4 regions of the Desulforhopalus glucosivorans genome follow, and region 3 is predicted to be linked to each of the others. Evidence: riboswitches for the same ligand, from Rfam matches in the RefSeq annotation. Region 3 holds a riboswitch; each other region holds the start of a gene.

Region 1 (7,939 bases), 2.0 Mb from region 3:
AAGTGATCAGTTATAGTATTAAATTGTAGTCTCTGTTCTTGTCAGGTTGCATAGTTGACAACATCTCAGCTTGTGAAATATGCGGGCTAAGTCCCATTCTAAAGATAATTAGCGTCAACGTGCACACTACTGTACGCTATATGCACTATGTTTGCCACTAGCTTCTAGGGAAGCTAACTGGAATTTCAATGAATGTTAGGGTGTTATGGTGAGTACAATTGCTGGATCAAAACCCTGTTATGAGATATCAAATGGCGGGCTACAGCTCGTTTTTATTTTGAAAAAATGAGTGCATCCCCAGGGGTTCCATTGTTATCTTTTCGCAAGGGATGGTTAGGATCAGCACATTTCCAAAAATAGAAATCGGCATTTTTTTGGGATTGGATGCGGGTGATTTTCTTTTTACAGCCTTTTTCTGGACAGGGTTCCTGAGGGGCCTGTGGGTCAACCACAGGTTTTCCGGGAGCACCATTGTCGTCTCTTAATAAGGGGCATTTGCCTTGTTTCCCGGTGGAACAAGCCCAGAAATAGTGGCCCATTTTGCGGTTACTCTCATAACGGATAAGATAGCCTTTTTCACAATGAGGACATTGTGGACCAGACTCGGGACGGTCCATAAAGGCAGCCCCTGGTGCACCGTTAAAGTCTGAGCGTAATGGGCAGCCGTTTTCTTTACCTGTGGAACAGACCCAGAAGAATTTTCCCTTCTTATTTTTGGATTCAAGACGGGATAAGTGACCACCGCAGGGGCATCGATATACCTTGCCCATGACCTCTTCTGAAAAACGGGTGGCAAGGGCGTACTTCACCATATTGGACATTCGCTTGGTGAGCTCTGCAATGAATTCTTCTTTACCTAAATCTCCCTCACAGATACGGTCCAGAGCATCTTCCCATATTGCGGTCATTCCCGGGTTTTTTAAAGAGGGATGGATTTTATCAATTAACTCCCTGCCCCTTGGGGTGGAGATAAGTGTTTTCCCTTTTTTCTCCAGGTAGTTACGGTTTTGAAGTTCCGTAATGATGTTTGTTCTTGTGGCGGATGTACCGATGCCTGAATTTTCTTTGAGCCTGGCTTTAATGACCGGATCATCGACGAACTTATGCACCTCGGTCATTGCCACCTGTAAAGAGGCCTCGGTAAATCTGCTTGGGGGTTTGGTGAATTTTTGTTCCTTATCCACACTGGTAATGGTAATGGGATCCCCTTTTTGCATTTTGGGCAGTAATTTTTCCTTTGTTTGCTGGTCGTTTAAAACCATCCAACCAAGAGATTTAATTGAAATACCGCTACCTTTCCACTTCTCCCCATTTACTTCAATTTCAGCACTGCTTGAGTAGTATTGGTAGTCTGGGTAGAATTGTTTGAGAAAACGTTTGGCAACAAGCTGGTAAATATTAACTTCTTCAGGGGAAAGGTTCCTTGGTAACACTTCAGTTGGAATGATACCATGGTGAGCTTCCGCACCTTGCTTCTTGGTATTCCAGGCAGGGGACTGCAGTGTTATATCTGCATCTGCTGCACCTTCTATTTGCTGTTTTCTTAGACATTCAATGATTGAAGGTGCATCTTCAAACATTTCGTTTGGTAAATACCTGCACTCGGTTCGCATATAGGTCAGGACCTTATGCCGTTCATACAGACCCTGGCCGATCTCAAGAGTTTGTTTAGGAGAATAGCCAAATTTATCCTCAGCTTTTTTTTGCAGATCAGAGAGTAAAAAGGGAAGAGGGGGCTTTTTCTTCTTAAGAGTATCCTTTTTAGTAACAACAACGCCAGGGGCACCTCGCATTTTCAAGGCGAGTTCATCCCCAATTTTTTCATTTACAAGGCGGCCTTCAGCATCAAGACCCTGGGCAAGTTCATCTGGCTCCCATGTGGCAACAAATGTACCTTCTTCGTGCTCAACATTAGCCCGCATGACCCAGTAGGGTTTCTTAGTAAATTGCTCTACTTCACGGTCGCGGTCTACCACAAGTGAAAGTGTTGGGGTTTGAACCCTGCCTGCTGAGAGGACAGTATCAGGCTGGCAGGCAGCAAGGGTGAGTCCACGGGTAACATTAATACCAACGAGCCAGTCCGCATTGGATCTGCAGATGGCGGCGTTTTTTATATTTTTAAATTCGTTATTATCCCTAAGATTTGAAAACCCTTTTTTAATGGTACGAATATCAAGAGCAGAAATCCACAGTCGCTCGGCAGGTCCTTCGTAGCCAAGAAAATCTAGAACCTCATCAACAATCAGTTGTCCTTCACGTTCAGGGTCGCCAGCATTAATGACCTTGTCCGTATTTTTTAAGAGGTTGTCAATGATCTGCAGTTGATCGCGGGTACGGGGAATTGGTTCGAGAATCCAGTTTTCAGGTATTATGGGTAGGTCTTCAGCTTTCCATCTTTTAAACTTGGGATCGTAGGCATCAGGATCAGCCTGTTCGAGGATGTGACCGATACACCAGGTACAGATGATATCCCCTTTACAGGAGAAAAAACCTCTTCCACGGCTTTCGATTCCAAGATAGGTTGCGAGATCTTTGCCAACGCTTGGCTTTTCTGCAATGAGTAGCGTTTTTCCCATTAATTACTCTTGTTATACCGGAGTTGTTTTGTGCTTCAAAGAGCTCTATATATGCAAACTTTTACGGGGAGTTTGCCTGATTCGCCAACTGAATTATGTAAAACATATTATACGTATTGTAACGTCAATCGATCGACTTTCCTATCCCACTTAGCAAAAAAAATCATCTAAAATTTTGACATAGAGCGAAGCTGTTCTACAGGTAACGACTCTTTTCTTCAATTGAACTAGAAGAGTAAAAGAGTATGGTTACGGATGGAGTTATAGGAGCAACACTGATATCGCCTATCTTTGGTATCTCCAGTATATCTGCAGTGCAAAGTTATGATTTTTTGCATGGCTTATCGAAGTAAAACTTAATTTTAAAAAGGATAATGATGGGATTTCTTTTACATATTCCAGTCATCATGAGTTTTTGGCTGCTGGCAGCTCACTTTATGCGTGATGGACAGACGATAGTAGTTGTTGCAGGACTTCTTTTCCCTTTGATGCTTTTCTATAAGAAAGGCTGGGTGGTACGTGTTGTCCAAGTGGCCCTTGTTTTGGGAGTTGTTGAATGGATCAGGACTCTGATGGTAATACAGGCCATGCGGGTTGAACATGGTTTGCCCTGGGGTCGTCTTGCTATCATTATTGGGGCTGTTGCATTGTTTACCGGTTGCTCAGCGTTGGTGTTTTTTCACAAATCTCTTAAAAGAAAGTACGGTTTGTGATGAGTCTTTTAGCAAGTGGTTCGCGTACATTCATTTTAATAAAGGAGGGTGTTGATAAGTGGATAGTTTTATAAACGCATTTATTGCATATTTTGTGATTGTTGACCCCATTGGTGCTTCGCTCATTTTCAATGCCCTGACAAAGGGGAACGATGCAGGCTATTGTCGTAGGATGGCAATTCGATCAGTGAGTTTGTCACTGCTTCTGGTCCTCTGCTTTGGTTTTTGGGGTGTGGGACTATTGACAACCCTCGGTATTGAGATGGAGTCCTTTAAGATTGCCGGTGGTCTCCTGATTTTCTATGCTGCCTTTGGAATGATTACTAAACCTGATAGTGCCAAAGATGATGAGGGTGATTTAACGTATGATGATATTTCTGTTTTCCCTCTTTCCATCCCCCTTATTGCAGGACCTGGTTGCCTAACTCTTACAATCCTTCTGTTCTCAGGGGTTCGTGAACAAGAAATATCCTTTTTGCCATTAGTTGCAGCTGTTGTTATAATTTATGTTTTGACCCTCATCTGTTTTTTGTTTGCAAAACCGTTGGTGCACCTTGTGGGGCAGACAGCAAACGATGTGTTCAAAAGACTGCTTGGAGTGCTACTTGCCTCTCTTGCTATTCAATTTATTGCTGATGGTGTGAAAGGTCTCATGTCTTAGCTTTTAAGCTTTTTTAAATATGCCCGATAAACGAGATAAGTCCCCTAATGTCTCACTACGTTCACTTATCTGGAAGTAATGTTACGTTCGCAATGTTAAAAGGTTCTCCCGTTTTCTCGGAGTCTAGGCGACCTGTTTTTTGACAGCTTTTCTGGGGTAAGATACTGATAAGAAATGAAATTGTATACACTACGCAAGCATCGTTGAGTTGTGGCATTGCTTGGCAGTGCGCCTGTTGTGGGTGTAAAACGCACCTTATCCTTCAATACTCGTGGGATATCCGCAGCGCTGTGATGGGTAGTGTTTATTGCACTACTACGCTGTTGTATTGAAAATCACAGCTTCCTGTCATACAATAAGAGAACAGTGAATGTTAACATATATGCCTGATGTGGGCTCTTTATAATCCTGCAGTTGCAGTCTGTTAACTGTAGAATTTATGTAAGTGAAGGTTGAAGCCGAACCACCTCAGGATGAGGAGGTTCGGCTTTGTCTGTTGCGGCTGTTGGTTTCTCTGTTTCATCGTATTGGGGTGGAATTTCATTACGTTAACTCAATGTAACAGGAGGCTTCTAATGGATATCAAAAATATTCTTCTTCCCTTTGATGGTTCTAAATACTCAATGCATGCCGCTGAGTATGCCCTTGGTGTTGCAAAACTCACAGGGGCCCATATTAATGTAATATATTGTGATGATTGGCAATTACATGGTTCCGAAGTGTCCGATGACGTTATTGAGCAGATCCGAGACAACAGGAAGATAGCTGTGAAGGATTGTCTGTTAAAAGCAGGTGCTGTTTTTTCCGGAAATGGTCCGGAATATACTCTCGAATCAGTCTCTGGCTCACCGGGAGAGGTGTTGACCGAGCGTGCTAAATCAAAAGAATATGATTTGATCATTATGGGCTCCCATGGTCACTCAAATATTGGCGGCCTCTTTTTAGGCAGTGTAACCCATAAGGTGCTTAATAAAATATTTTGTCCGGTTTTGATTGTTCCATGAAAATGATTCTCGTGCACAACGAAAAACAATACTACTTTGTAGGTGATTGATAATAAGTGAAAAAAGCTTGACTTGTTTCTGAAATTACGGTCTTCTTTAACAACTTTCAGGTGCATTAAGATGCTTAAAAGGGAATCCGGTATAAGTCCGGAACGGGCCCGCCGCTGTAACCGGGGACGAAAACCACATATAAGTCACTGGCATATGCCGGGAAGACGTGGTGATTAGGATGATCCGGGAGTCAGAAGACCTATCTGAAATTACATTGTAGAGTTTTCCTCTGGACAGGGACACTACACAAGAGACGAGGATATCAGGGAATCCCGGATCATTTTATATGATCCGGGATTTTTTTATTTAAACAGGTTGGTCAATTATCTGGGAGATTTGCAATGAAGAAAGGTTGGTGTGGTATAACCGCAGTACTGGTTTATTTGTGTGTTTTCTCTGTCTCTGCATTTGCTTCCGGTGCTAAAGGGATCCCTGGTTCCGGAAAAAATGCCATAGTTCTCGCAAGTTTTGGAACGACGGTTCCGTCTGCTGTGTCATCAATCATTAATATCCAGGACGAGGTGAAGAAGGCATATCCCAAGACGGAAGTACGCATGACCTTTACTTCAAATATTATTCGCTCTGTATGGAAAAAACGTCAGGCAGAACCGCAAAAATGGCTCGATCAGGGAATCCCTGAAGAGATCCTCTATGTGAAGAATTTTATCGCAACAATAGGTGATCTTTTAGAAGATGGATATACCAATATCGTGGTACAGCCAACCCATATGTTTTTCATGGAACAGTCCCATGATCTTCAACAATATGTAAACGGCCTTGCTTCTATTCGAACCATGAAAAAGAAGTGGAACCCAATTCACTCAATTGTCATGGGGCGTCCTGCCCTTGGTATGCCCGGTGACGTTTATCCCTATCATGACGATGTGGATGCAGTTATAAAAACCCTTGAAGGGGATGCTCAACAGGCAAAAGAAGAGAATGCTATTCTTGTCTATATGGGACACGGCAATGAGCACTGGTCTACAGGTATTTATGCTGAAACTCAGAAAAAAATGCGTGAAGCGTATCCGGATGTAACTACTTTTGTTGGTGTTGTAGAAGGTTCTCCTGCAATCACTGATTTTATAGGTCATTTAAAGTATGCTAAGACCCAAAAAGTATTGCTGAAGCCATTTATGATAGTGGCTGGTGATCATGCCACCAATGACATGGCAGGTCCTGAAGAAGACTCTTGGAAATCAGTTTTAACCAAAGAAGGTTTTGATGTGAATCCTGTATTGGAAGGACTCGGGTCCAATACAGAGTTTGCCAAAATTTTTGTTGATCACATCGCTGATGCAGCAAAAGAAAGAGGTATCCACCTGAAGTAGTAGTATGTATCACCAAGAACAAGGATGGTCGTGAGCCCGGCCATCCCTGTTCGCCCTCTGTCCCCCTCCCTTCTTTATGCAGTTTCTGTAATTGTTAATTTTTTCAATTTAAAAACAATAAAAACGCAAAAAAAAGCCACAAAATTGTTGACATGATCAGTCTTTCGTCTACATTACCGCCAATCTTATAATCTGAGTGTAAAGGAGGCTTTTGTGCGTAATCATTGGAGCAGTAGGTTTGGTTTTATTCTGGCAGCTGTCGGTTCAGCCGTAGGTCTTGGAAATATTTGGAAATTCCCATTTATTACGGGGATGAATGGTGGTGGTGCCTTTGTGTTGGTGTATCTCGTTGCCATTATGTTTTGCGGTTTACCAATTCTCATGGCTGAGTTTCTCATCGGTCGACATTCACAAAAAGATGTTGTCGGTTCCTTTCGTGAATTGACTCCAAACTCCGTTTTCTGGAAAAGCATAGGGTGGCTCAGTCTTGCCTCAGCATTTATTATTTTATCCTATTATGGAGTAGTTGCCGGTTGGACCCTTGATTATCTGTTTACATCACTTAGTGGCGGTTTTGCAGGCCATGATCCCGAAACGATTTCCGGTATGTTCGGTGCCCTTGTAACAGATCCTCAACGTCAACTTATCTGCCTTACCGGTTTTATGGGACTTTGTCTAATTGCGGTAATCAGTGGAGTTAAAAAGGGAATCGAACGTTGGAATCGTGTGCTGATGCCGACTCTGTTTGGAATCCTTATCGTTATGGCAGTGTATGCGATGACCACCAGCGGAGCCGTTGAAGGGTTGAAGTTTATGCTCTACCCCGACTTTTCAAAACTTACCATTAACGGTGTTCTCGAGGCCATTGGCCATTCGTTTTTCACCTTGAGTCTTGCCATGGGAGCCATGATTACCTATGCAAGTTACATGGATAAAAAAGAGGCTATCTATCCCGTTGCTATTCGAATTGCATTTCTTGATACTCTCGTAGCTATCATTGCAGGTCTTGCTATTTTCCCAATTGTTTTTTCTGTGGGAATGGAACCTGGAGGTGGACCCGGCTTGATTTTTAAAACCCTTCCACAGGTGTTTGCTACTATTCCATTGGGTGGTGTTTTAGCGGTTCTCTTTTTCCTTCTCTTAGCTTTTGCAGCTCTGTCATCAGCGATATCTCTTCTTGAGGTATTGACCGCATTTATGATTGATGAGAAAAAGTACGACAGGAAAAAGGCGACCATTTTTATGACTATTGCAGTCTACCTGGCAGGTATTCCTTCTGCATTGTCTTATTCAACTTTGAGTAATGTGAAGATAATAAAAGGAATGGAAGTGCTTGACTCCCTGGACTATGTAGCGAGTAACTTTATGCTGCCAATTGGTGGTCTACTGATTGCTATTTATACAGGTTTTATCTTAGATAAGAAAATTGCACAGGCAGAAATTACCGATGAAGGAAGTCGTTACCTCACCACCTTTAATATCTGGTATTTCACCATCCGTTATATTGCTCCGGTTGCTGTATTAATTGTTTTTCTCACAAAGATTGGTGTGATCAACATGTAGTTTGACCGATCCCATCCTTCTTCAAGGTCGCTGACAAGGG
Region 2 (7,939 bases), 250 kb from region 3:
ACTTATGGATATTGATCATTTCAAAAGTGTTAATGACAACTACGGCCATGATGTGGGGGATGACGTGTTGAAGTGTGTTGCCAATACGCTGGTTGCTACATCGCGACCATTTGATCTGTATGGCAGGTGGGGAGGCGAGGAGTTTTTGGCTATTATACGAAATGTGAACAACACAGAGCTTGAAATTGTAGCCGACAGAGTACGTGCAATGGTGGAGAATTCCTATGTTATGCTTAATGGTAAAAAGCTCTCTGTTACAATTTCAATAGGTGCAACCTCAATACGACCAAAAGATGATGTCAAAAAAATACTGAAAAGGGCTGATACATTATTGTATAAAAGTAAGGCAAACGGCAGAAACCGGGTTACTATCCTATAGTTGGAATGGAGGCTGAGAATGGCAGTGATAAAGTGGCGTGATTCCTATAGTACAGGGATTGAGGTAGTGGATGATGAACATAAGAAACTGGTTGATCTCATTGAAGCCATGTACACAAGTATTCGAGATAAGGAACCAAAAGAGACGGTGGAAAGGGTGCTCACAGAGATAGTGGAGTACACGCAAACCCATTTCAACAATGAAGAAGCATTGATGGAGGAGAAGGAGTATCCGGACTTGGAGACCCATAAGGCTGAGCATCAAAACCTTATTGAGGAGGTCGGTGAATATAAAGACAGGTTACTCAATGATTTTCCAGATGGCAGGCAGGAGCTGTATCGCTTTTTAAGAGAGTGGCTCATTAACCATATAATGGAGTCCGATAAGGCCTTTGGTGCCTATGTCAGTGAACAAGTGTAGGTAAGATTAATGGTGTAGGATTAATCCAGTAAATAATCAAGGGCCTGGTCATCGGGCAGGCCTTCCTGACTTGATTGGAGGAGATTGTTTTCGTCTCCAAAAAACCAGAGTCGCTGGGAACTTGTCTCTCCAGGTATTGAAGAAGTGTGGTCTTTGTAGCTTGGATTGAGCCCTTGTTGTTTTGCGAGTGTCATAATCCTTGATTTAGCGATTTTTGCAGATCGTAGCTCATCTGTGAGTAGAGGTTTGGGGGAAAGGTGTTCTTGTACCATTGCCAGCAAAAAGAAATTTTTCTGAACGGCGACGACCTTTTCATTCATACTAAAAAAGAATTCCATAACGTCTTCTTTGAGTATGTCTTCTTTTACTGCCTCGTTAAAGTGAGTGTCCTTGTAAACACGCATCCACTCCTGAGCGCAACGGCTGCACTTTTCAAATTCCCGCTTCATCATCTCTTTGGATTCTTGCGGCATTTGAGAACTGACACCTTCAGCATATTCGGCCAGCTCATTCTTCATGGCATTGAGCTCTGCCATGTCTTTTTCAACGATATCGGCTGCCATCTTCTTAAGGTAATCGTATATTTCTGTTGTCGCTTCGTTGTTCATTTTGGCTTCCTGATATTTGAGTTGCTTAGTTTTCTTGGCAAAAGTAGATGTCTGTGTTGAAATATATTAAGGAATGCAAAAGCGAGGGCTTTAATCTTCCTCCTGAAATGAGATTTCCATATCTATCATTTCCTTAGCCCTTTCCATTGCCCTTTGTGCCTTTTCTCCACCCATCTTAACATGTTGAGATTTACCACTCGGATCTGTGATATCAAAACTAAATTTGGCGCACAAATTGTTACTGGCTGTAATTGAAATAGTCCAACCTTTATACCTTTCTGTCATTTTTGAGTCCATAATGGTGAGCCTCATAAATCTGTTGATTGTCTCGAACGGGTATTTACCTCATCCTGTCATGCACTAAAAGCAGTGTGATAGATGTTGGAAGGTATTCTACCCTAACAGGTAGAACTTGACAGTATTCTGCTTATACAATACATGATAGGAATGTCGAATTAAATAGTATATTCGGCACACAATTCAGGTAATGTTTGTTGGTGATCCTTTTGTAGGATCCATGCCTGTTGCGCCATAGGGTGCAACAGGGTGCAGGGAACCCGGTGTGACTCCGGGACGGACCCGCCGCTGTATGTGAGGACGAACCCCGTAAAATGTCACTGTACTGTCTGATTTCTCTTCGAAACAGTATGGGAAGGCACGGGAAGTAGGGTGAATCATAAGTCAGAATATCTGCCAGACAAGCAATCAATTTCTCGGAGACATGGTATCCCCCCGGGCTGACACGTGTTGGTTCGGTTTAATCTGGACCACGCATCGATGTGCAATGTGGAAACAGCCGACAATCTGGTTGGAGCTGACATTGCAAAGGAGGGTGTATGGACGGGTATCTGATCTTTGTTTTACTTCTCGCTGGCTATATCATGCTGCTTATTGGTACCGGCTACTATTTCAACAAACGGCAGACTTCAATTCGGGAGTTTATGTTGGCGGGGAGAAGGGCCGGTGCTTTTTCGGTGGGGTTTTCAGCCGCTGCATCCTGGCTGACAGCAGGTGCACTTCTTGCGGTTATCGGTTTCTTTATGTTGCTTGGTATGGGCTCTGTGTGGGGTTTTGTGGCTCCCAATATCCTTGCTCTGCTTCTCCTTGCATTGTTTGTCGGTAAAATTCGCTCCATCCCGGCCATGACCCAGCCGGAATTGCTGGAGATCCGCTACGGATCCTTTCTGCGAACGCCGGTTGCCCTTATTATTATTGTTGTCATGATTCTCTTTGCCGTGGCAGATATTAAAGGTTTCGCTCTTGTTCTGGAGGTTTTTTATGGAATCAGTAGTCTTCATGCGGCTCTGATTGTTGGACTTTCAGTGGCGGTCTATGTTTCCTTAGGTGGTTTGTCGGCAGTACTTGCAACCGATGTTATTCAGTTTCTTTGTCTCTCCTCTTTTGTCCTAATTATGGCAGTACTTGTAATCTCGGGAGCGGGAGATGTCTCCGGGATGGATCTGGGCCAGATGGCTGCATCCCTTGATAGTGGCTGGTGGAATCCCTTATCCATTGGATTGCCCATGGTGTTAATCTTCTGTTGTGCAATTATTCCTGGCTGGGTTACAGAGCAGGACCCATGGCAAAAGGTCTGGGCGGCTCGTGACACAGGATCAGCAAGAGCTGGGCTTGTTCTTGGATCTATTCTGGTTGCAGTTGTTTTTGCAGGATGTGCACTTATCGCTCTTGGGCTGCAGTTTATCTATCCGGATATTGCAGCCATGGGCTTTCCCATGGGAATGGCAAAAGCGGAACCGGCACTTCTAAACTTCATAATGGATGGAGGATACTCTCATTTGATTGTAGCTCTATTTGCCATAGCACTAGCTACCGCCGCCATGTCATGTGCAGACACATTTGCAGCATCAGGTGCAACCTGTGTGGCACGGGACATTTATCAGCGGCGAATTAACCCTGCGGCATCGATGCAGCAGATGCTGGCTGTTAACAGGTTCAGCGTTCTTTTCATTATTGCTTGTGCTACCATCGGCTCTTTTTTTATACACTCCATAATCGATGCAATTCATATCGCGACCTTCATCGCAAGTGCCTCATACTTCTTTGTGTTGATGGGTGGTATTTTTTGGCAAAGGGGAACCGGAGCAGGAGCCACTGCTTCTATGTTTACAGGTTTTATTTTGCAATGTACCTTTGTTGTAGTCGACCTTATCAAGGCCCAAGCAGGGGGGCCTCCATACCTTGAATCATTGCATCCACTTTTGATGGGACATGGCGTGATAGTCGCAATGACAGCGAGTGGACTCGTCTATGTTGTTGTCTCTCTTGTCACAAAGCCGTCTGAGATATTCAGGTTAGCACCCTTTTTCAAAGGGAAAGCCAAAGAGCTCGCCCATATAAATGGCAGTAAAGCCGCTTCCGAACAAATGCCTGCTTCTGTAGATGTAGCCGAGATTATTAAAGGAAGTCAGGTCTATATATATATGGATGTCGATCTGCCCGAGGGTCTGACGTGGCTGGAGTTTGTGGAGCTTATGCGTACAAGCCATCCTCATTGGATCTCACTTTCAGGGCTTGATTCGATTCGTCGTTGTACAAGGCCAGAAATACTCTCCTGTGTTTCTGTTATTCCAGGGCAACAAGGAACAAGTGCCTGTCTTGAAATTGAAGGAACCCAGTCAGGTCTTGGAGAGTTGCGCGATGAGGTGACACGAGCCTATCTGGAGATTGTCGATACCTTGCCTGCAGTCGACCATCGAGCAACCGTCTGATATTTTTACCTTCATACGCTGTAATTGTGCCGGAATGTTTTCATGGAGCAGACCGGCACACATGTATTGATGTAATTCTGATTGGTAATATATGCTTATATTTGTTAGGTAAAGGTAGGGTGTACGTTTATGAATGAGCTAGTTTTCCTATGGGAATAATTCTTGACTCAATTCATTTTACCTACAGTTTCACCTGTTTCATCTCACTAATTCTTATTCTTGTTTTCATGAGATATTTAGGTTAGGCACGATCATACATGATATACCTACAGAGATTCTTATACCTGTCTGTCTTTCTCCCCCTTCTACTACTTCTTTCCGGTCAATTATCCTATGGAGAAACTGACCATCTTCTTACGGTTAAGGTTGGTGTCTACGAAAATCCTCCCAAGGTATATACCAATGCAAATGGAGATGTTGCAGGGATCTTTCCTGATATCCTGGAGGTGATCGCCGGTGAAGAGGGCTGGCATCTTGAATATGTTCACGGAACCTGGGAAGAAGGACTGAAAAGACTGTCTCTTGGCGAAATAGATGTGATGGTTGATATCGCTTTTTCGAAGAAAAGAGCGAAAAAGATGTTGTTTACGAAAGAAAATATCTTTCTCAACTGGGGCTGTATCTATACAAGAGAAGGGCTGGTTGTTGAGTCACTTATTGAGCTTAAAGGTAAAACAGTCGCAACAGTTAAGGGTGATATCCATAGCGTGGGAGAGAGTGGTATTCTACAGCTCAATGAGAGATTCGACCTTGGTTTGAAGTTTGTCTTTGTCGATAGTTACGCCGAAGCGTTAGCGCAAGTAGAAACAGGAGAGGCTGATGCTGGGGTAGTTAACAGGCTATTTGGTATTATTTCTGAAGACCTCTATGCGGTCCAAAAGTCTTCTGTGGTCTTTAACTCAGTACGGCTTAAATACGCATTCTCCCCCCAGGCTGCTGAGCGAAACCTGCCAGAAGCAGTGGACGATCATGTCCACCGCTTGAAACAAAACCCTGAGTCAGTATTTCATGAAATTATTAACTCATATCTTGCAGGCATTGAATATGATCTGGACGCTTATCAAGACATGAAGCCTCTGGATTTAACAAACGAAGAGCTGGAGTGGCTGAAAACAGGGCACAGCATCCGTGTTGGGGTTGATCCAGCATTTGCTCCTTACAGTTATAGGGATACAAGTGGGGCCTACCAGGGTCTTGTCATTGATATTCTCCAGCTTGTGACCCAGCACCTTGGTTTAAATATTGAGATTGCACAGGGGCTGTCGTGGCGTAAGATCATGGAAGGGGCGAGAAAAAACGAACTAGATCTCATACTGACAGCAGCTAAGCTCGATAGTCGGCTCGATTTTATGAACTTTTCTGATGTCTACCTTCCAACTCCCCTGGTCATTATGACGAGAGAAAATAACTTCACTATTGAAGGGCCGGAAGATATAGAAGGAAAACGGGTTGCACTGGTCAATGGTTACGCTGTGACTGAGCGGTTACTGAATAAATATCCAGGGCTCTCTCCGGTAATGGTGGAGAATCCACTGGCTGGACTTGCAGCCGTTTCTGCCGGCGAAGCTGACTGCTATGTCGGTGTTCTTGGTGTAGTTGATTATCTGCTGCGAAAAGGGGGTATTTCTAATCTGAAGGTCGCAGGCCGCTTTGACATGCTCTGTACAGGTCAGAGCGTTGCTGTGAGAAAGGATTGGCCCATTCTTTTGACAATATTAGATAAGGCCTTTAAGGCAATATCTGAAAAGAAAAAAAGTGAGATACATGATAAATGGATTTTTTCACTATCTCTTTTAGACGGCCCAGCTGCACTGCAGGAAGAAAATGCACTGACAAAAGAGGAAACAGAGTGGGTTTTGGAACATCGAGATATTACTCTGGGGGCTGATCCGGAATTTGCACCCTTTGAGTTTTTTGATCAAAGTGGTCGTTATCAGGGCATTGCTGCAGAGTATGTGCAGATCTTAAACAGACGCCTGGGGCTTAATATGGAGGTTGTTCCCGAGCTGAGCTGGAAGCAGGTCAATGAAAGGGCAAAACAAGGCGAGATTGATGTACTCCCCATAGTTGGTAAGACGAGGGAACGTCAGGAATATCTTAATTATACCAAACCGTATATGAGTTATCACCGGGTGGTAATCACTCGTTCTGATATGCCGTTTATCTCATCTGTTGAGGACATTAAAGATTTGAACATAGCTGTGCAGGAGCACTCTTCCCACCAGGGTTTTCTCAAAGAGATGACCTCACTTAATGCAACAGAATACCCGACTCTTTTAGAAGGTTTAAAGGCGGTTTCCGAAGGTAAAGAAGATGCCTATGTGGGAAATCTTACATCCGCCATGTACTGGATTCGTAAAGTGGGGCTGACCAACCTCAAGGTTGCAGGACCTGTGTCTTATAGTCAGGAACATCTCTATTTTTCCGTGCGAAAGGATTGGCCGGAGCTCGTGGGTATAATCGAAAAGGGGCTGGCCTCTATAAGCAGTTCAAAGGAGAAGGAAATTCGGGAGCGCTGGGTGGAGGTGGAGTATGAACCTGGTGTGGACCCCCATGTTGTTTTTGAGTATTTCCTGGAGGCTGCCTTTGTCATCCTCTTTATAATTATGCTTATTCTTGCATCCAACAAACGTTTGAAAAAAGAGATTCTTCGAAGGGAACGGGTTGAAAAGGATTTGACCTATAAGCTCCTCAGTGAACAACTGCTCTCTCGTATTGCTTCACGGGTTATCCATTTAAAAGAAGCAGAAATTTCAGCCGTTCTTGAGAATACACTAAGAGATATTGCTGAATTGATGAGAGCCGATTCGGCCTATCTGTTGAACGTTGCAGAAGATGGAAAAGAGGCAACTATCACATCAAGCCAGATGGTTAAAAGTGCTACTGAGGGTGATAGAATGTTTTCTTCTGTGGTTCCCATAGAGTCAAATCACTGGGTTGAATCGATAGATTCTGGAAAGGCAGTAATCTACGGAAATAGCATGTTGGGCGCAGCTCTTGATAGGTCGATGGGGACCAGCTCTCACCCCTTATGGGAAAGTCCGGTTGGAATGATCCTGCCTATCTTGAGAGGAGATTCTCTGTTTGCTCTTCTCTGGTTTACTTCTGCGGACGAGGAAGTCGACTGGCAAATAGACGATGCAATATTTCTTGAGACCATAGGGAATATAATCAGTAACAGCTTAGGCAAGGTTGATATCGATAGAGAGTTGCAAAAACACCAACAGCATCTGGAAGAGAAGATTGCAGAGCGGACAGATGAACTGGCAAAAGCCAATCTGAAGCTTATACAGGAAATTGCAGACAAGATTGAGGCAGAAGAGGAAAAAGATGAACTGCAGGGCCAGTTACTCCATACTCAAAAAATGGAATCCATAGGAACTTTGGCTGGTGGAATTGCACATGAATTTAACAATATTCTCACTGTTATCCTCGGGAATACTGAAGTTACGCGAGGCTTGTGTCCACCGGGTTCAGTGGCTCGCAATAATCTCGATCGTATTTTGTCAGCAGGAGGCCGGGCTAAAAACCTTGTTTCACAGATCCTTACATTTAGTCGTGAATCGAAGACTCGTCCTCAATTGATTGATCCAGTAGAAGCAGTTTTTGAATCGTTACAAATGCTGCGACCTACCTTGCCGTCAACAATTGAGATTCAGGAACAATATAAGGCAGAGGAAAAACAGATCTTCATCGACCCGGGTGAGGTGCACCAGATACTGATCAATTTATGTACAAATGCTTCCCATGCCATGGAGGAGAAGGGTGGGGTCTTGACAGTGGTGGTGGATGAACAGTTTATT
Region 3 (7,939 bases):
GAAGCAAGATGTTGATATACTGCCCAAATTTGAATATTCTAAGTCTATAAATAATCCGTAGCATAATCTCGGACAGTATCCGCACACAATGACTTTCAAGCTGTTGTTGTTTTAAGATATTTTCTATAGATCAGTTAAAAACAATACAGATTCTAACAAAAACAGTTTACCACAATATTTTTTTACTCCCCCTATTCACCCAAGTTAAGGAAAGATCACCATGGCCCAAGATTCAAGGCTCGGCACCCCCGAGCAGCTCAGAGACCCGAACTATACTCCACCCCTTGCGTCTGCTATTCCATTAGGAATTCAGCACGTTTTGGCAATGTTTGTTTCAAATGTTACGCCTGCAATTATTGTAGCTGGTGCCGCTGGATTTGGTTTTGGCTCCAACTCCCCCGACTTTCACCATCTGATCTATATGATCCAGATGGCCATCCTCTTTGCCGGCGTTGCCACACTACTGCAAACCATCGGTTTTGGCCCAGTTGGAGCTAAACTTCCCATCGTCCAGGGTACCAGCTTTGCCTTTATCCCAATCATGATACCACTGGTTGCAGGAAAAGGCGTCGATGCAATGGCGGCCCTTATGGGTGGCGTGATAATTGGTGGAATTTTCCATGCATTTCTTGCCATGGGAATCGGTAAAATCCGTTTTGCCTTGCCACCACTTGTGACCGGACTCGTTGTAACCATGATAGGCCTGGCACTTGTAAAAGTAGGTATTCAGTATGCAGCGGGCGGTGTTCCTGCCATTGGAACCCCTGAGTACGGCAGCCTTAATAACTGGTTTGTGGCTCTGGTCGTTATTATCACCACCCTGGGTTTTAAATTCTTTACTCGTGGAATGTTCTCTGTCGCAGCGGTTCTGATTGGCCTTATCGTAGGATACATTGTTGCCTACTTTATGGGCATGGTCAGCTTTGCAAAAGTTGCCCACGCGGCACCCTTTGCACTTCCCAATCCTTTTCATTTCGGTTTTGAGTTCAGCTTTGCTGCAGTTATCGGATTTTGTCTCATGGCCTTTATTTCTGCCATTGAAACAGTCGGTGACGTGACCGGAATCACAAAGGGTGGCGCAGGGCGGGAAGCTACGGCAAAAGAGATTTCAGGTGCCACCTGGGCAGACGGTTTAGGTACTGCTCTTGCTGGTGTATTTGGTTCTTTACCAAACACCTCATTTTCCCAGAATGTTGGACTCATTGCCATGACAGGTGTTATGAGCCGTACCGTTGTGACCATCGGCGCACTGTTTTTGATTGTCTGCGGCCTTATCCCTAAAGTTGGTGCAGTTATCTCTACCATCCCCATTGAAGTTCTTGGTGGTGGAGTTATCGTCATGTTTGGAATGGTTGTAGCCGCCGGAATTTCCATGCTTTCCGATGTGGACTGGAATCGCCGCAACATGGTTATTTTCGCAATTTCAATCTCCATAGGCCTTGGACTTCAGCTAGAGCCTGGTGCCCTACAGCATCTTCCCGGTACAGCTAAGGTACTCTTTTCTTCCGGTCTTCTGCCTGCAGCCTTTCTTGCAATTTTCCTTAATCTGGTTTTACCTCAGGAGATCGCAAAGGACCAAACTCAAATGGTCTCAGGTGGACTAGCCAAAGATGAGAAGACAAAATAGCCGTCTATCAAAGCATCTATTAACATAACAAAGCCCTCTGTTCTTAAGCATAATCAGAACAGAGGGCTTTGTCTTTTCTTCAACCCGTCAGAGATAATCTTCCCATTGGGTAAAACTATCACAAATAGCTGTTACATCAGAACCTTTTGCAAGTGGCTCATCAGTCGTTTTTCAGCAGTAAATACAACAGGGCCATTCGTATATAGAGGCCATTAAGCGCCTGCTCAAAATATCTGGCTCGAGGATCATCATCAACCTCTGCCGGTATTTCATCAACCCGTGGCAGTGGATGCATAATGATCGCATCCTCTTTCATAGTCTCTACAATTTCTTTAGAAAGAATGTATTTACTCGCAGCAGCCTCATAATCATCTATGGAGTGAAATCGCTCTTTTTGCACTCGGGTCATGTAGATACAATCAGCCTCTTTGGCAACTTCTGCAAGGTCTGACTCTTCCCGCCATTGCACTTCATATTTATCGAGATATTCCTTAATATCAGCCTCCATCTTACACACAGAAGGGGATACGAAGATAATCTCAACACCCTCATACTTGGTCAGGAGATAACAGAGGGATCGAACCGTTCTTCCATAGCGTAGATCACCTACCATGGCAACCTTAAGACTTTTAAACTTGGGGAAGGTATCAACAATGGTATACATATCGAGTAAGGCCTGGGTTGGATGCTGGCCTGCACCATCCCCCGCATTGATGATAGGAATATCCGAGACCTCTGCTGCCCGTACGGCACTTCCAGCTTCATTATGGCGCATAACGATGACATCGGCATACCCATTCATGATTTTAGTGGAATCTGAAAGCGTTTCTCCCTTTGCTGCACTGGAAAATTCACGGGCATTTTCAGTTGTAATGACCGATCCACCCAGGCGCAAAATGGAACTCTCAAAAGAAAATCGAGTACGAGTGGAGGACTCATAAAAAAGCGAGGCCATGATTTTCCCGTCAAGCGCCTTTGCAAATTTTCGTTCTCCTGCAAGATCCGCCTTCATCTGATCTGCAACCTCGAACACAATCTCCAACAAATTACGATCGAATTGCTGGGATTCGACCACATGTTTGAAAGGAAGGGCTGTCATAGTTGTTCTCCTTACGTGTTTCTCTAACCCGCACTTCTTTACGGCACTATTTGATTCGGGCTAAGCGACTAGTATTATATAGTGAAAAAGCGATTACATCGTTTCATTGGGAAAAAAATTTAAACCGCTACAAACTATTACATACCGCCCAACACAACAAGGGTAAAACTCATCTTCCTATAAATTACATGCTATATATTATTCCTTAGGCTCGACAGAAACGAGTATGTTTTTCTGATGGGTCATTCCAGTGCTGGCTTTTGCTGTTAAGGTCACATGATATGTACCAGCCGACACAAAGGTGTGCGAAGCAATAGCACCTTTTGCCATTTCACCGTCACCAAAATTCCAGTCATAACTGTTCATAGGACCTACAAATTGTTTGGAATCAAACTTTATCTGCAGTGGGGCCTTACCTTCAAAGTCAACTTCTTCTACAACCTTCAAACTCTCCGGCAGCAACGCCTCATTTTCTCCTCCCGTAAAGGCAGTTAACAGTGATTGTTCTTTTGATTCTGAAGCGGTTGAAATACCATCCGATAAAGCAACAATTGTTACTCCAAATATACATAGAACAGCTGCTGCTATTTTTACTCTATTATTGTTCTTACCTTTTTTAATCATTTTCATGGCTGTAAATCCCTCAAGTCCTATGGCCTCATTATTTCAACAACCGTTCCTCTCCCGAAGAGGCTCCGCTTGTATGGCCTATATCTGAGCTCTGCCAGTGGCAGATACTGTTTCATATTTTCACTGAAAATAAGAAAGCAATTCACATGCCAAACCCTCAAAAACGCACTAGTCACTTATTTACAGTAACTTAATCGACATACCACAATCGCATATCAACAATAATTGCACCTGATTCAGAACCATCTGAACTCTTTTTGCACTACCTGTGCCCCAAAAAAAAAGGTTTCAGCTTAACGCCGAAACCTTTGGAAGAAAAACATATGGAGAGAAACATTATCAGGCGACGAGATCCAACTGCTGCATGGTCACAACCTGACCCGTTTCCATAACCGCAAGACCAGTCTCTTTAACCTGACCGAGCATTACGTTATCGCTATCATTTACCGAAAACAAGGTTTCAACATGGCCAAGATAAAAAGCACCTACACCTGCCTGACCGAGTCCCATCAGCTGTTCTTCTCCAAGCTGATCCCTGGCCCAAATCCTTAAGCTATCATAGATATCATCATTTTCGTCGATCCAGTTATTTCCATCGGTATCGTATTCGGCCAGATCTGCGAAGCCGTCCCCGGACAATGCTCCAAAGAGTTCGCTTCCATCATTTATTTCCCCGTCGCCGTTTTTATCAAGGGCAAGAAATCCGCTTCCGGGACCCACAAAACCAATCTGATCCGACTGTCCATCTGCATCAATATCAAAGTGAAAATCCCTCTGAGTCACCTCAGCAGCACCTCCTGAGAAATTGACAACCAGAGGATCTTTCAGAGCATCACCAGCCCGAATGTTTACATTCTGCTCGCTATAAAATTCACGACTCATGGACAGGCTGACATTAAAATCAATTTCCCGGCCATCCTCTGTTTTAATAACTCCTGCACTTTGAAACTCGGTTTTTTCATATTCGTAGTGGGATTCATGGTAGTCATAGACCATTCCAAAACCCTCACTTTCTTCTGCTGGCACAACAGCTTCTCCTTCACTGGCTGCAACAACAGCGGATTCATCAAAATTGCCCTGATTTGCTGAAACAGGTTCAGCTATCTGAAATTTTCGTCCCGTAATCCTTTCAAACATGGCTTGAAGAACACGCATATTCAGACTTACAGTATTTTTTTGATCATCTGGTACTTCCATATCAGTCTCACTCACCTGACGGTTTCTCATATGACCGTGACGACCTAAAGAGACTTTATCGTTTCCCCGCTGAACCTGTTCAACGGACGAATTTAACTCACGTCCTCTACCTCTATTTGCTCTGGATATGCGTGGTTCTTTATCTCCATTCCAGACGGTGAGAGATTCACGTTTTTGATGCATTTCAACTGAAGTTCGCTCAGAAAAGAGCTGTATTGCTGAATCAGAAATTATCATTTTGGAGCCCTCCTTGGCTTTAATGTAGAATTCAAGCTATCTCAGTCATCCTTGACTAATAAAAGCTTTTCACACTTATCTCCATCGGCACCTTATAAAGATATCTTTAGGATGAAATAGAAAAAATGGAATTGTCCTTACAATGCCTAGCTGCCAAAAACCACAAACACACAATATTTTGTGTTGACTAAAAAAGCATATACCATATAATCAACATCAATCTATATTGGTGCGCTTTAGTCCTTAGAAATTCATTTCTCGAAGTATACGCTTATTTGTTTTTTATGAATGAATTTCGTGAAGGTACTTACCCCTTGATCAGGGCTAGAACAAGCGCGGCAACAGGGAACCTGGTGAAAATCCGGGACTGTCCCGCAGCGGTAAATGAAAACGACCACCATCAAAAGCACTGGACGATGTCTGGAAAGCGATGGTCAGTAGGCAAGTACAACCCAACGTTCATGAGTCCGAAAACCTGCCAATATTCCATACCCATCATTTTACAGCCTTCGTGGAAAGGGAGTAAACCATGTCACAAGTACTGCCGCAGCCCAAACCTTTTACCGCTATTTTTTCTGCTCTTTTTACTGGCGTGAAAAAAAGAAATCAGCAGATCGTTTCATTTGAATCTGAAAAAATTACCGAAGCCATCTGGAAAGCCGGCCAGGCAACTGATGAATTTGACAGACCAGAAGCAAAGAGGCTTACAATCAGAGTGCTTAACCTTGCCCAGGATCTCATTTCAACCAGTACACCATCAGTAGAAGATATTCAGGACCTTGTAGAAGAGACTCTTCTATACTCTCCCTATAAAAAGACAGCTAAGGCCTATATACTCTACCGGGATCAACGAACTAAAATGCGGGAGTTGATTGAACAAGCCGATATCCAGCTCATAGACAATTACCTCGACCGTCTCGACTGGCAGGTGGAAGAAAACAGTAATATGGCTTATTCGCTCCAGGGTCTTAACAACTATGTTGCCAATGAAATCAGCAAAAACTACTGGCTCCACAGGATTTATCCACAGGAAGTAAGTGCTGCCCATGAATGCGGAGACATTCACCTCCATGACCTCGGGCTTCTTTCAGTCTACTGCGTCGGATGGGACCTTCAAGACATACTGAAAAATGGATTTAGAGGAGTTGCAGGAAAAGCTGAGTCAGGGCCTGCCAAACACTTTCGCAGCGCTCTTGGCCAAATTGTGAATTTCTTCTATACCCTTCAGGGAGAAGCCGCTGGCGCCCAGGCTTTTTCAAGTTTTGATACTCTTCTTGCCCCATTTATCAGGGCGGATAAACTCAGCAAAAAAGAAACGCAGCAAGCAATTCAGGAGTTTATATTTAATCTCAATGTTCCTACCCGTGTGGGGTTTCAAACACCCTTCACTAACCTCACCATGGACTTACAACCACCAGCAGCTCTTGCTGCACAACCAGTGATAATTGGAGGAGTTGAACAGGCTGAAAAATATGGGGATTTCCAGCATGAAATGAACATGATTAACGAAGCATTTCTTGTGGTAATGTCTGGGGGCGATGCAAACTCAAGAGTCTTCACCTTTCCCATCCCTACCTACAATATCAGCGACGAATTCGACTGGGACAACAGTGACCTGGACTCACTCTGGCATGTCACTGCCAAATATGGCATCCCCTACTTTGCAAACTTCGTAAACTCCGATCTTTCAATGGATGATGCCCGGTCTATGTGCTGTCGTTTACGGCTTGACACCCGGGAACTGGAGAAACGGGGTGGAGGCCTCTTTGGTGCAAATCCACTTACTGGCTCCATCGGTGTTGTAACCATCAACCTTGCGGCCATTGGATTCCAGGCAAGCACCAGGGATGAGTTTTTTGAGATGTTACAAAAGCGTCTCCTAATTGCCAAAGACAGTCTTGAAATAAAACGTAAATCACTGGAACGGTACACAGAAAAAGGCCTCTACCCCTACACAAAATACTATCTAAGAAAGATCAAAGAACGCTTTACAACTTACTGGGACAACCATTTTTCAACCATTGGTATCATTGGAGCAAATGAAGCCGTACTTAACTTACTGGACACTGACATAGGTACAAAAAATGGTCAGGAGTTCGCCCTTGAGATTTTGCAATATATCAGAGAACAACTGCAAAATTTCCAGGAAGAAACCGGAAATCACTACAACCTTGAGGCCACCCCTGCAGAAGGAACCGGGTTCAGGCTTGCACAGCTGGACCAGAAGCGCTTCCCTGAGATGAGTGCAGGGCTGACAACTGAAACCAGCCCAACCATTCCAATTTACACCAACTCAACCCAACTTCCGGTTAACTATAGTGATGATATTTTTCATATCCTGAATTTACAAAATAACCTACAGGCTCAATATACCGGAGGGACAGTTCAACATGTATTTCTAGGGGAAGCCGCGCCGGATCCAAATGCTGTTAAACTTTTTATAAAATCAGTGTGCGAAAACTATCAGATACCATACTTCACCATTTCTCCATCATTTTCCATATGCCCAACCCATGGATATTTAAAGGGGGAAGTTGAGACCTGTACCACCTGCAACGAACCTACAGAAATATACTCGAGAGTTGTTGGATATATGCGGCCGGTTAAACAGTGGAACGCAGGAAAACGTGCCGAGTTTTCAAAGAGAAGCCATTACCAGATGGAGTCCTGCCCATGATAATTGGTGGCCTACAAAAACTATCTCTCTGCGATTATCCTGGAACTCCTGCAATAGTTATCTTCCTGCAAGGCTGCAATTTTGCCTGTCCATTCTGTCACAACAGGCCATTACTTGCGACAAGCGCTGGCCATTCATCATTAAGCGCCGAGGATGTCCTGGAGTATTTAGAAAAGCGGCGTACAACTGTCTCAGCAGTTGTTATCTCAGGGGGGGAACCAACAATACAGAAAGACCTTGTTTTCTTTGCAACTGCCATTAAAGCCTTGGGCTACAAGGTCAAACTTGACACCAATGGCAGCAAACCGGAGACCATTTTCAATCTGCTTAAACAAAACCTCATTGATTATATTGCGATGGATATAAAAGCACCGTGGGACAAATATGAACTCCTTGCTGGGACAGAGGTTAATCTCGAACGAATAAGAGAGAGTATCAACAGTATTGTAGAGAGTGGTTTACCCCACCACTT
Region 4 (7,939 bases), 2.4 Mb from region 3:
CAGCTATTTTCTTTTTACCATTACTTTCAAGCCATTTGGTGCCAGTCGATGTACCTGACATAGTTTTTTCAAGGTACAGCTCATCAAGAAAATTCATTGGGCCCCCCGGTCCATAAAATTGTTTGTTTTATTCTATAATTATGTCAGCAAAATAGGTGAGAGTCAAGTGGAGTTGACTGATGTTTTATCTCGTCTACTGCTGGAGTAATTGCGCTCCAAGAAACATTAGGTATTCGCTTTAAGTTACTGACTGGTTGAAGAAATTGAATATTGTTGATGCGATTTCAGGACCAATACCCTGGACCTCGCACAGTTCTTCAATATTCGCTGTTTTTACACGTTTGAGGCTTCCCATGTGTTTGAGTAACTGTTTCTTTTTCTCCGTTCCAATGCCAGGTATTCGGTCAAGTTCTGATGTGAGTGTTGCCTTGTTACGCAGCTTTCTATGAAAGGTTACACCAAACCTGTGAGATTCATCACGAATTCTCATGAGATAGAGGATGATCGGATTATGGGGCAGCAGAACGATGGGGTTTTTGCGATCAGGTTTGTACAGTTTTTCACCTTCATCTTCCTTTTCTTTGGCTATGCCAATCCAATCAATATCTTTGGTAATACCAAGGTCTTTTGCCACGGCGAGTGCCATACCAAGCTGCCCCTTGCCACCATCAACCACAAACATATCAGGAAGGGTGTCCTCTTCAATCCCTCTTGTGAGTCGTCTTTCAAGGACCTCTTTCATCATGGCGTAGTCATTTGGCCCATCAACGGTTCGAATTTTATAGTGCCTGAAGTTGGAGGTGTCCTTTTCACCATTGGTAAAACATACAAGTGAGCCCACAGCTTGCTTGCCGCTGATGTTTGAAATATCCAGACACTCAATACGGTTTGGTGCGCGGTCGAGGTGGAGGGTCTTGCACATTGTTTTACTTAAATGTTCCCAGGAACTTTTCTTTTTCTCCTTTTCTTCAAAGACCTGCATTGCATTGGTATTCGCCATGGCTATGAGTTGTAATTTCTCACCCCGCTGGGGAATTTTTAGCTCGACCCTGGTGGTTGATTTATCGCTTAAGAATTCGCTGTGGAGGTCAAGGTCGCTTGGGCTAAAGGGGAGGAGAATCTCAGAGGGCACTACTGTCTCATCTGTGTAGAACTGGCTGAGTACCTGAGACAGGATTGAGGCGTCATCACCATAAGGGTCAGCGAGGAAGAAGGACCGACTGCCATTAATCAGTCCATTGCGAATAAATAACAGAGAGACAGTGACAGCGGCGTCTTTTCTAGCAAAGCCAAAGACATCCTGATTCATGGTGTGGCTTGCAGAAATGACCTGTTTCTCAAGTGTTTTAGATAGAGCGCCAACCTGATCTCTGAGCGTTGCTGCTTTTTCAAATTCGAGTGCTTGTGCGGCTGCCTGCATCTGCTCGTTTAATGATTTGATCAGGTCTCTGTTACGCCCCTCAAGCAGCATGATGATTTTTTTCACATGCTCCATATACAGCTTACGATCAGCATTTCCTGCACATGGTGCCAGGCATTTACCAATTTGACGATTGAGGCAGGGGCGGTCTCTTTTTTTCAGCTTGCCACCCTTGCAGTTTCGAAGAGGGAAAAGCTTTGCGATAAGACGGAGCGTAGACCACATGGCTCCAGATGATGAGTATGGACCAAAGTAGCGTGCCTTGTCACGGGACTTCCTTCTTGCCATATGTACTCTTGGCCATTCTTCCTGTACTGTAACCTTGATGTATGGGTAGTTTTTATCATCGCGGAGAATGATATTATATTTGGGTTTATGCTTTTTAATAAGAGAAGCCTCTAAGATCAGAGCTTCTTTCTCGGTATGGGTGAGTAGAACGTCAACTTTACTGACTTTTTGAAGCATTATGCTGGTTTTATTATGTTCGGCTGCTGAAAACCGTGCATATGATGACAGCCGTTTATGCAGATCCTTGGCCTTGCCTACATACAGGACTGTGGATTTCTGGTCCTGCATAATGTAAACCCCCGGTGTGTGCGGGGCTGATGATAGAATTGATTGGGGAAACATTGTGTTGTAAATAACCTTAGTAATTCTTTGTATGGATCTGTATTTACGATCAAAACGTAAATTTTTGTAGTGGTGCTGGCGAACGGTTTTGTTGAGAGTGATATGTCTGTGTTCACTTGTCTCACCTGGTTTACGGTACAACATTTTTCCAAAAAGGCTACATGCTTACAATTGCAAAATAGGGATTTACATAAATAAATTTTTCCTGTAATTTGCCTGCAGTAAAACTACATATCTCACAGGTGGTAACTGTTATGTTACTGAAAAGGGAATACGGTGAAAATCCGTAGCGTTGGGCCAGCGCTGTAAGCGGGGACAACATCTGCTATACACCACTGCTTTTTAATACTCAAAAAGTGGGAAGGTGCAGATGGAGGATGATCCGTAAGTCAGAAGACCTGCCTGTTTGAACATAGACTTTCCCGTCCGTAAAAAAGTCCGTATCACGCTTGCCGTGGTACGGACTTTTTTATTGCCCATGGGTGGGGTAACTGTATGGAGAATGCAATGAAAACACAGATTGAATTGGCAAATGAAGGGACGGTCACCGCTCAGATGCAACAGGTTGCAAATGATGAAGGTTTCAGCGGAGAAGAGATTAGGGATCGTGTTGCAAAAGGACATATTGTAATCCCTGGATGTGCTGTTAGACCCCACCAGAAAATAGTAGGAATCGGTAAAGGTCTACGGACAAAAATCAACGCATCTATAGGTACTTCGTCGGATATATCTGATGTTGAACTTGAGATCAGAAAAGCTCGTATTGCAGAGCATGAAAAAGTTGATACCCTGATGGAACTTTCAACTGGCGGGGATCTTGATGCAATCCGCAGATCTGTCCTTGGCAGCTGCTCTCTTCCTGTGGGTAACGTTCCTCTCTATCAGGCATTTGCCGAAGCCACTAAAAAGTATAGAAACCCCAATAAGCTGGATCCTGAATACCTCTTTGAACTTATTGAAAGACAACTTCAGGATGGTATTAGTTTCATGGCTATCCATTGTGGTATTAACAGGTTCTCCATCGAGAGACTTCGTAAGCAGGGGTTTCGTTATGGAGGCCTTGTCTCTAAAGGTGGTACCTTTATGGTTTCATGGATGGAATACCATAACAGAGAAAACCCTCTGTATGAGCAGTTCGACAGGGTCTGTGAGCTGATGAAGAAGTATGATGCTGTTTTATCCCTTGGAAATGGTATTCGTGCAGGTGCAATTCACGATAGTCATGACAGGGCGCAGATGGCTGAAATGATCATCAACTGTGAACTTGCAGAACTTGGTAGAAACATGGGTTGCCAGATGATGGTGGAAGGCCCGGGGCATGTTCCTCTTGACGAGATAAGCGGTAATATCATGCTTGAAAAGGCAATGAGCGGTGGGGCTCCATATTATGTACTTGGACCACTCCCTGCAGATACCGGTGCCGGTTATGATCATATTACAGCAGCCATTGGTGCTGCTCAGTCTGCGTGGCATGGGGCAGATCTAATCTGCTACATTACCCCCGCCGAGCACTTGGCACTGCCAACTGAAGACGATGTTCGTGAAGGCGTTCGGGCTACACGGCTTGCAGCAAGAATCGGTGATATTGCAAAATATCCTGAGAAGCGAGAGGTGGAAAAGAAGGCAGCCATTGCCAGAAGAGACAGTGATTTTGAAGAGTATTTCAAGCTTTCAATGTTTCCTGAAAAAATGACAGAGGTTCGTCAAAGTAGAAAGCCAGAGAATGAGTCCACCTGTACCATGTGCGGTGATTTCTGTGCGATGGAAAGAGGGCACTCTCTTTTTAAAGATGACATCGCAGGCGATAAGTGCTCTCAGAAAAAAGAAAAAGAACTGGTCACTGAAGAGTAACTATTTTTAAGGCTCGGTTAGAGAGGTGCTATTTTCTCTAAGTTCAAGGCTGAAAAAAGAGTTCGGGTATACTCATGCTCAGGTGCTTCAAAGATCTGAGCAGTGGGCCCGGACTCTACAATAATTCCATCTTTAAGCACCGCCACATAATCTGAAACTGCTCTGATTACCCTGAGGTCATGGGAAATAAACATATAGCTCATATTATGTTTTTGCTGCAGGGCGAGTAGTAGTTCTATGATCTGCTTCTGGATGGTTACATCAAGAGCAGATGTCGGTTCGTCGAGTATAATAAATTTTGGTTTAAGTATGATTGCCCGTGCAATGGCGATTCGTTGTCTCTGTCCACCAGAAAATTCATGGGGATAGCGACTGGACATTTCTTCATCTAAACCCACTTCATGTAATGTCTCGTTTACCAGGACTGCGCGCTCGGCACGACTCAGCTCGGGGCGGTGAACCTGAAGTCCTTCTTCGACAATTTGCATAACAGAAAGACGGGGTGAAAGGGATGAGAAAGGATCTTGAAATACTATCTGAAAATCACTGCGAAGTGGTCCCAGTTTTTTTTGGGAAAGACTTTGTAGATTTACCCCGTTAAAAAAAATATCACCAACACTCTGATTGAGTCGTAGCAGAGACATGGCAAGAGTGGTCTTACCGGAACCTGATTCTCCAACAATCCCGCAGGTTGTCCCTCCCTTTATCGATAAGTTAATTTTATTAACTGCCTTTATCGTTGTTTGTGACTTCTTAAACGGGTTTGCCCATTTATTTTTCTGATCAAAACTACAGGTTAGATCTTTTGTACTCAGTAGTATTGGCCCGGATGGTGCAGGTTGCTTTGTGCCTTGCGGTAGTGCCGAGAGTAGCGTTTTAGTATAGGAATGTTGTGGGTTCGTAAATATTTGCCCTGTGGGGCCGGATTCAACGATGCATCCTTCTTTCATAATGCAGACGTGGTCTGCCTGGTCACGCACTATGGAGAGATCGTGGGTGATAAGAAGCAGGCCCATGGCGAGCTCAATCTGCAGCTCTTTTATAAGGGTAAGGATCTGTGCTTGAATGGTTACATCAAGAGCGGTCGTTGGTTCATCTGCAATTAAGAGAGAAGGATTTCCTGCAAGTGCCATTGCAATCATCGCCCGTTGTCTTTGTCCACCCGAGAGTTCATGGGGATAAGAGCAAAAACGTCGCTCTGCATCGTCGATACCGGTTTTAGCAAGGTAATGGTAGGCCTGTTCACGCGCCTCTTTTTTATCAAACCCTCTGTGGAGCATGAGCGGCTCTATGAGCTGGTTGCCGATGGTGTATACCGGGTTAAGTGAGCTCATGGGCTCCTGGAAAATCATTGCTGCTTTGCTGCCTCGAATTGAGCGTATTTCAGCACTGGTAAGAGAAGATAGATCAACACCATCAATGGCGATGGTACCGGTTGATGATACATTGGTGCTTGTTTCAAGCAGGCGAAGAATAGAGAGGGCAGTAATTGATTTCCCAGAGCCGGATTCACCCGCGAGTACCAGTGTTTTGCCACGGTCAAGGGTGAGACTGATGTCAAAAAGAGTTTGGGTTCTGGTTTTGTGACCATTTTGGTCGTAACCGTTAAACCATAAATTGAAATTATCGATTTCGAGAAGCATTATTGGTCAGTGAGTTAAAACAACCGTAAAACAGTGTTAAAGGGTTGGGTGTTGATGTGATTAATCGATGGGCAGGATGGACGCAATTTCCTTATATACGATGTCATCGAGTTCCTTGAAAGAGGTGGTCATTCCTATATCATATTTACCTGAGTCGAGCAATTCGACTCGTACAACATTGCCGATCAGTATGACAGGACTTTGGCTTTCTGCCAGCTGTATTTGGACTGAAATGAGCGATCCCAGCAGGAGTGGTTTGTCATTTTCAAAGAGAATACCTCCTACACAAATATCCTTGCTTGTACCGTTGACTGGTGGTGTGCTGCTAAAATCCAACTCTTTAGAGAGAACCTGTTCCTCAATTTTCACTCGTATATAGCGTCGCTTCTCATATTTGTAATGGGATATACGATTCTTCCCGGCACCTTTTGAAAGATACATGGCACTATCTGCCATTTCAATCAATTCTTCCGGGTTTCCACTATTGAATGGGAATGAAGCAATACCTCCACTTATGGTAATCTTTCGTGTGGTACCAGAGAAGGAAAATTCATGTTCAGCTATTTTTTGTCGAAGTCGTTCTGCAAATACATAGGAGCTGATATTGTCTGAATGGGTAAGGAGAAGAATAAACTCTTCTCCTCCAAAACGTGCAGCAATATCACTATCTCGTTTTTCTTTGGCGATAATACCAGCGATTGTTTTCAGCACAGTGTCACCGCTATGGTGACCATAGTCATCATTTATAGCTTTAAAATTGTCTATGTCGAGAAAGAGTACGGTAAAATCCTCACTGTATCTTTTGGCAACAGCGACCTGCTGGCTATATACTTCATCAAAATAACTCCGGTTAAAAAGTCCGGTAAGGGTGTCGTAATGGCTTTTACGCACTGCATTTTCGTAGCGAGCAGTCTCAATGATGCGTGGGTAATCTAAAAAATGTGTCGTGTTCTGCAGGTAATCGCAGAATACGGTGGTGAGATTGACAGGTCGCCCTAATTTTGTCATCATCTCCTGGCGATGGTCAAGGAGGTTGCGCCAGTGTCTATAGCATTCAGACAAAGGTAGATCGACGTCACCTAAGAGATGAAACGTCTGTTGGATGGCGAGTGGCCCTTCCTCTTTTACGAGTATTTCAATGTTCTGGATAAGGGCATCATCATTTGGGCTTTCAGATCGTAGCTTGAGTAGATTTTGTCTGAGCATGGATTGCATAGGCCTCCATTTCAGGTTATCTAGGGTAAGGTTGCATAGCATTGGCTGGAATTTTATACCTCCTCAAATCATAATCAATCTTTGCCTGTCTGCATAATGTATTCGTAATATAGGTGAAATGTTTTTTTTTAGTCTGGTTAATCAAGTCTGACTCGCGCGAGTTGTAATCGTTTGGGTGATAATGAAATGTACTAAGGATATGGGAGAAGAGAATGGAAAAAAGATGTACATGGTGCGGTGAAGATCCCATATATATTGACTATCATGATAAAGAATGGGGAGTCCCACTGCATGATGAGCAAAAGTTGTTTGAATTACTTTGTATTGAGGGGGCCCAGGCGGGCTTAAGTTGGATAACAATCCTTAAAAAAAGAGAGGGCTATAGGCGTGCCTTTGATAATTTTGATAAGGAAAAGATTGTTCGGTATAGAGATGAAGACATTCAAAGACTGCTTGCTGATTCAGGGATTGTCCGCAACAAGCTAAAGGTTGGGGCGGTGGTGCAAAATGCAAAGTGTGTGTTGGATCTCTATGACCAGGGGGAGACCCTCGGTGGGTATCTATGGAAGTTTGTTGATGGAATACCTATTCAGAATGCTTGGAAGGATACCAGCGAGATTCCCGCTTTAACGCCACTTTCAGAAAAGATGAGCAAAGATCTGAAGAAAAAAGGTTTTAAATTCGTAGGCCCGACAATTTGCTATGCCTACATGCAATCCATGGGCATAGTAAATGATCATCTGGTAGATTGTTGTCGGTATGACACTGTAAAGGCCCTTGGTTAACGTAAAATCAGTTTCATTTGCTTTGAAGCGGGCCAACTTGCTGCCTTTTATTTCACAGCTATTTGCGATAACATTATTTGGAGAAATCTCTTAGTACAATTGATAACTTCATAGTGTGTTCAGGATGACTGTAAAAAAATCTAAAGTGGCGGTTAACATAAAGAAAAACAGATTGACCATAACTGTTGCCGAGGAAATAACGAAAAAGAGTGTGGACAATATCTATACGGAAATCAGGTTTGGTGTGGCTGATCTTAAGCCTGGTTTTGATGTTATTACAGACCTTTCTGCCTGTTCCCTTGCTGCATTGAATAGTTTGCCAACGTTTAGGAAAATCACCAATCACCTTGTGAATGCCAGGGTGGGGAGGGTGGTTCGGGTCATAGATGAAACGA

The links. Region 3 has a riboswitch for cobalamin ahead of ACX6CI_RS20495 (ribonucleoside triphosphate reductase). Riboswitches for the same ligand answer to the same signal wherever they lie in the genome.
Region 1: another riboswitch for cobalamin. It lies ahead of ACX6CI_RS12180 (sirohydrochlorin cobaltochelatase); the one in region 3 lies ahead of ACX6CI_RS20495 (ribonucleoside triphosphate reductase).
Region 2: another riboswitch for cobalamin. It lies ahead of ACX6CI_RS21600 (sodium:solute symporter family protein); the one in region 3 lies ahead of ACX6CI_RS20495 (ribonucleoside triphosphate reductase).
Region 4: another riboswitch for cobalamin. It lies ahead of thiC (phosphomethylpyrimidine synthase ThiC); the one in region 3 lies ahead of ACX6CI_RS20495 (ribonucleoside triphosphate reductase).

The regions. Positions count from the first base shown of each region.
Region 1 covers NZ_AP044854.1:2,810,341-2,818,279, reverse strand. The annotation lists gene ACX6CI_RS12200 (DNA topoisomerase 3) at 273-2,576, opposite strand; gene ACX6CI_RS12195 (hypothetical protein) at 2,951-3,289, shown strand; gene ACX6CI_RS12190 (MarC family protein) at 3,348-3,950, shown strand; gene ACX6CI_RS12185 (universal stress protein) at 4,526-4,954, shown strand; cobalamin riboswitch at 5,046-5,226, shown strand; gene ACX6CI_RS12180 (sirohydrochlorin cobaltochelatase) at 5,347-6,336, shown strand; gene ACX6CI_RS12175 (sodium-dependent transporter) at 6,550-7,899, shown strand.
Region 2 covers NZ_AP044854.1:5,039,058-5,046,996, forward strand. The annotation lists gene ACX6CI_RS21580 (sensor domain-containing diguanylate cyclase) at 1-379, shown strand, start outside; gene ACX6CI_RS21585 (bacteriohemerythrin) at 398-799, shown strand; gene ACX6CI_RS21590 (hypothetical protein) at 820-1,407, opposite strand; gene ACX6CI_RS21595 (hypothetical protein) at 1,498-1,692, opposite strand; cobalamin riboswitch at 1,913-2,119, shown strand; gene ACX6CI_RS21600 (sodium:solute symporter family protein) at 2,244-4,136, shown strand; gene ACX6CI_RS21605 (transporter substrate-binding domain-containing protein) at 4,394-7,939, shown strand, end outside.
Region 3 covers NZ_AP044854.1:4,788,204-4,796,142, reverse strand. The annotation lists gene ACX6CI_RS20515 (uracil-xanthine permease family protein) at 221-1,627, shown strand; gene pyrB (aspartate carbamoyltransferase) at 1,788-2,726, opposite strand; gene ACX6CI_RS20505 (PKD domain-containing protein) at 2,925-3,356, opposite strand; gene ACX6CI_RS20500 (hypothetical protein) at 3,696-4,790, opposite strand; cobalamin riboswitch at 5,075-5,287, shown strand; gene ACX6CI_RS20495 (ribonucleoside triphosphate reductase) at 5,320-7,467, shown strand; gene ACX6CI_RS20490 (anaerobic ribonucleoside-triphosphate reductase activating protein) at 7,464-7,939, shown strand, end outside.
Region 4 covers NZ_AP044854.1:2,426,158-2,434,096, reverse strand. The annotation lists gene amaB (L-piperidine-6-carboxylate dehydrogenase) at 1-97, opposite strand, end outside; gene uvrC (excinuclease ABC subunit UvrC) at 239-2,050, opposite strand; cobalamin riboswitch at 2,274-2,470, shown strand; gene thiC (phosphomethylpyrimidine synthase ThiC) at 2,558-3,901, shown strand; gene ACX6CI_RS10535 (ABC transporter ATP-binding protein) at 3,919-5,544, opposite strand; gene ACX6CI_RS10530 (diguanylate cyclase) at 5,605-6,759, opposite strand; gene ACX6CI_RS10525 (DNA-3-methyladenine glycosylase I) at 6,972-7,544, shown strand; gene ACX6CI_RS10520 (hypothetical protein) at 7,669-7,939, shown strand, end outside.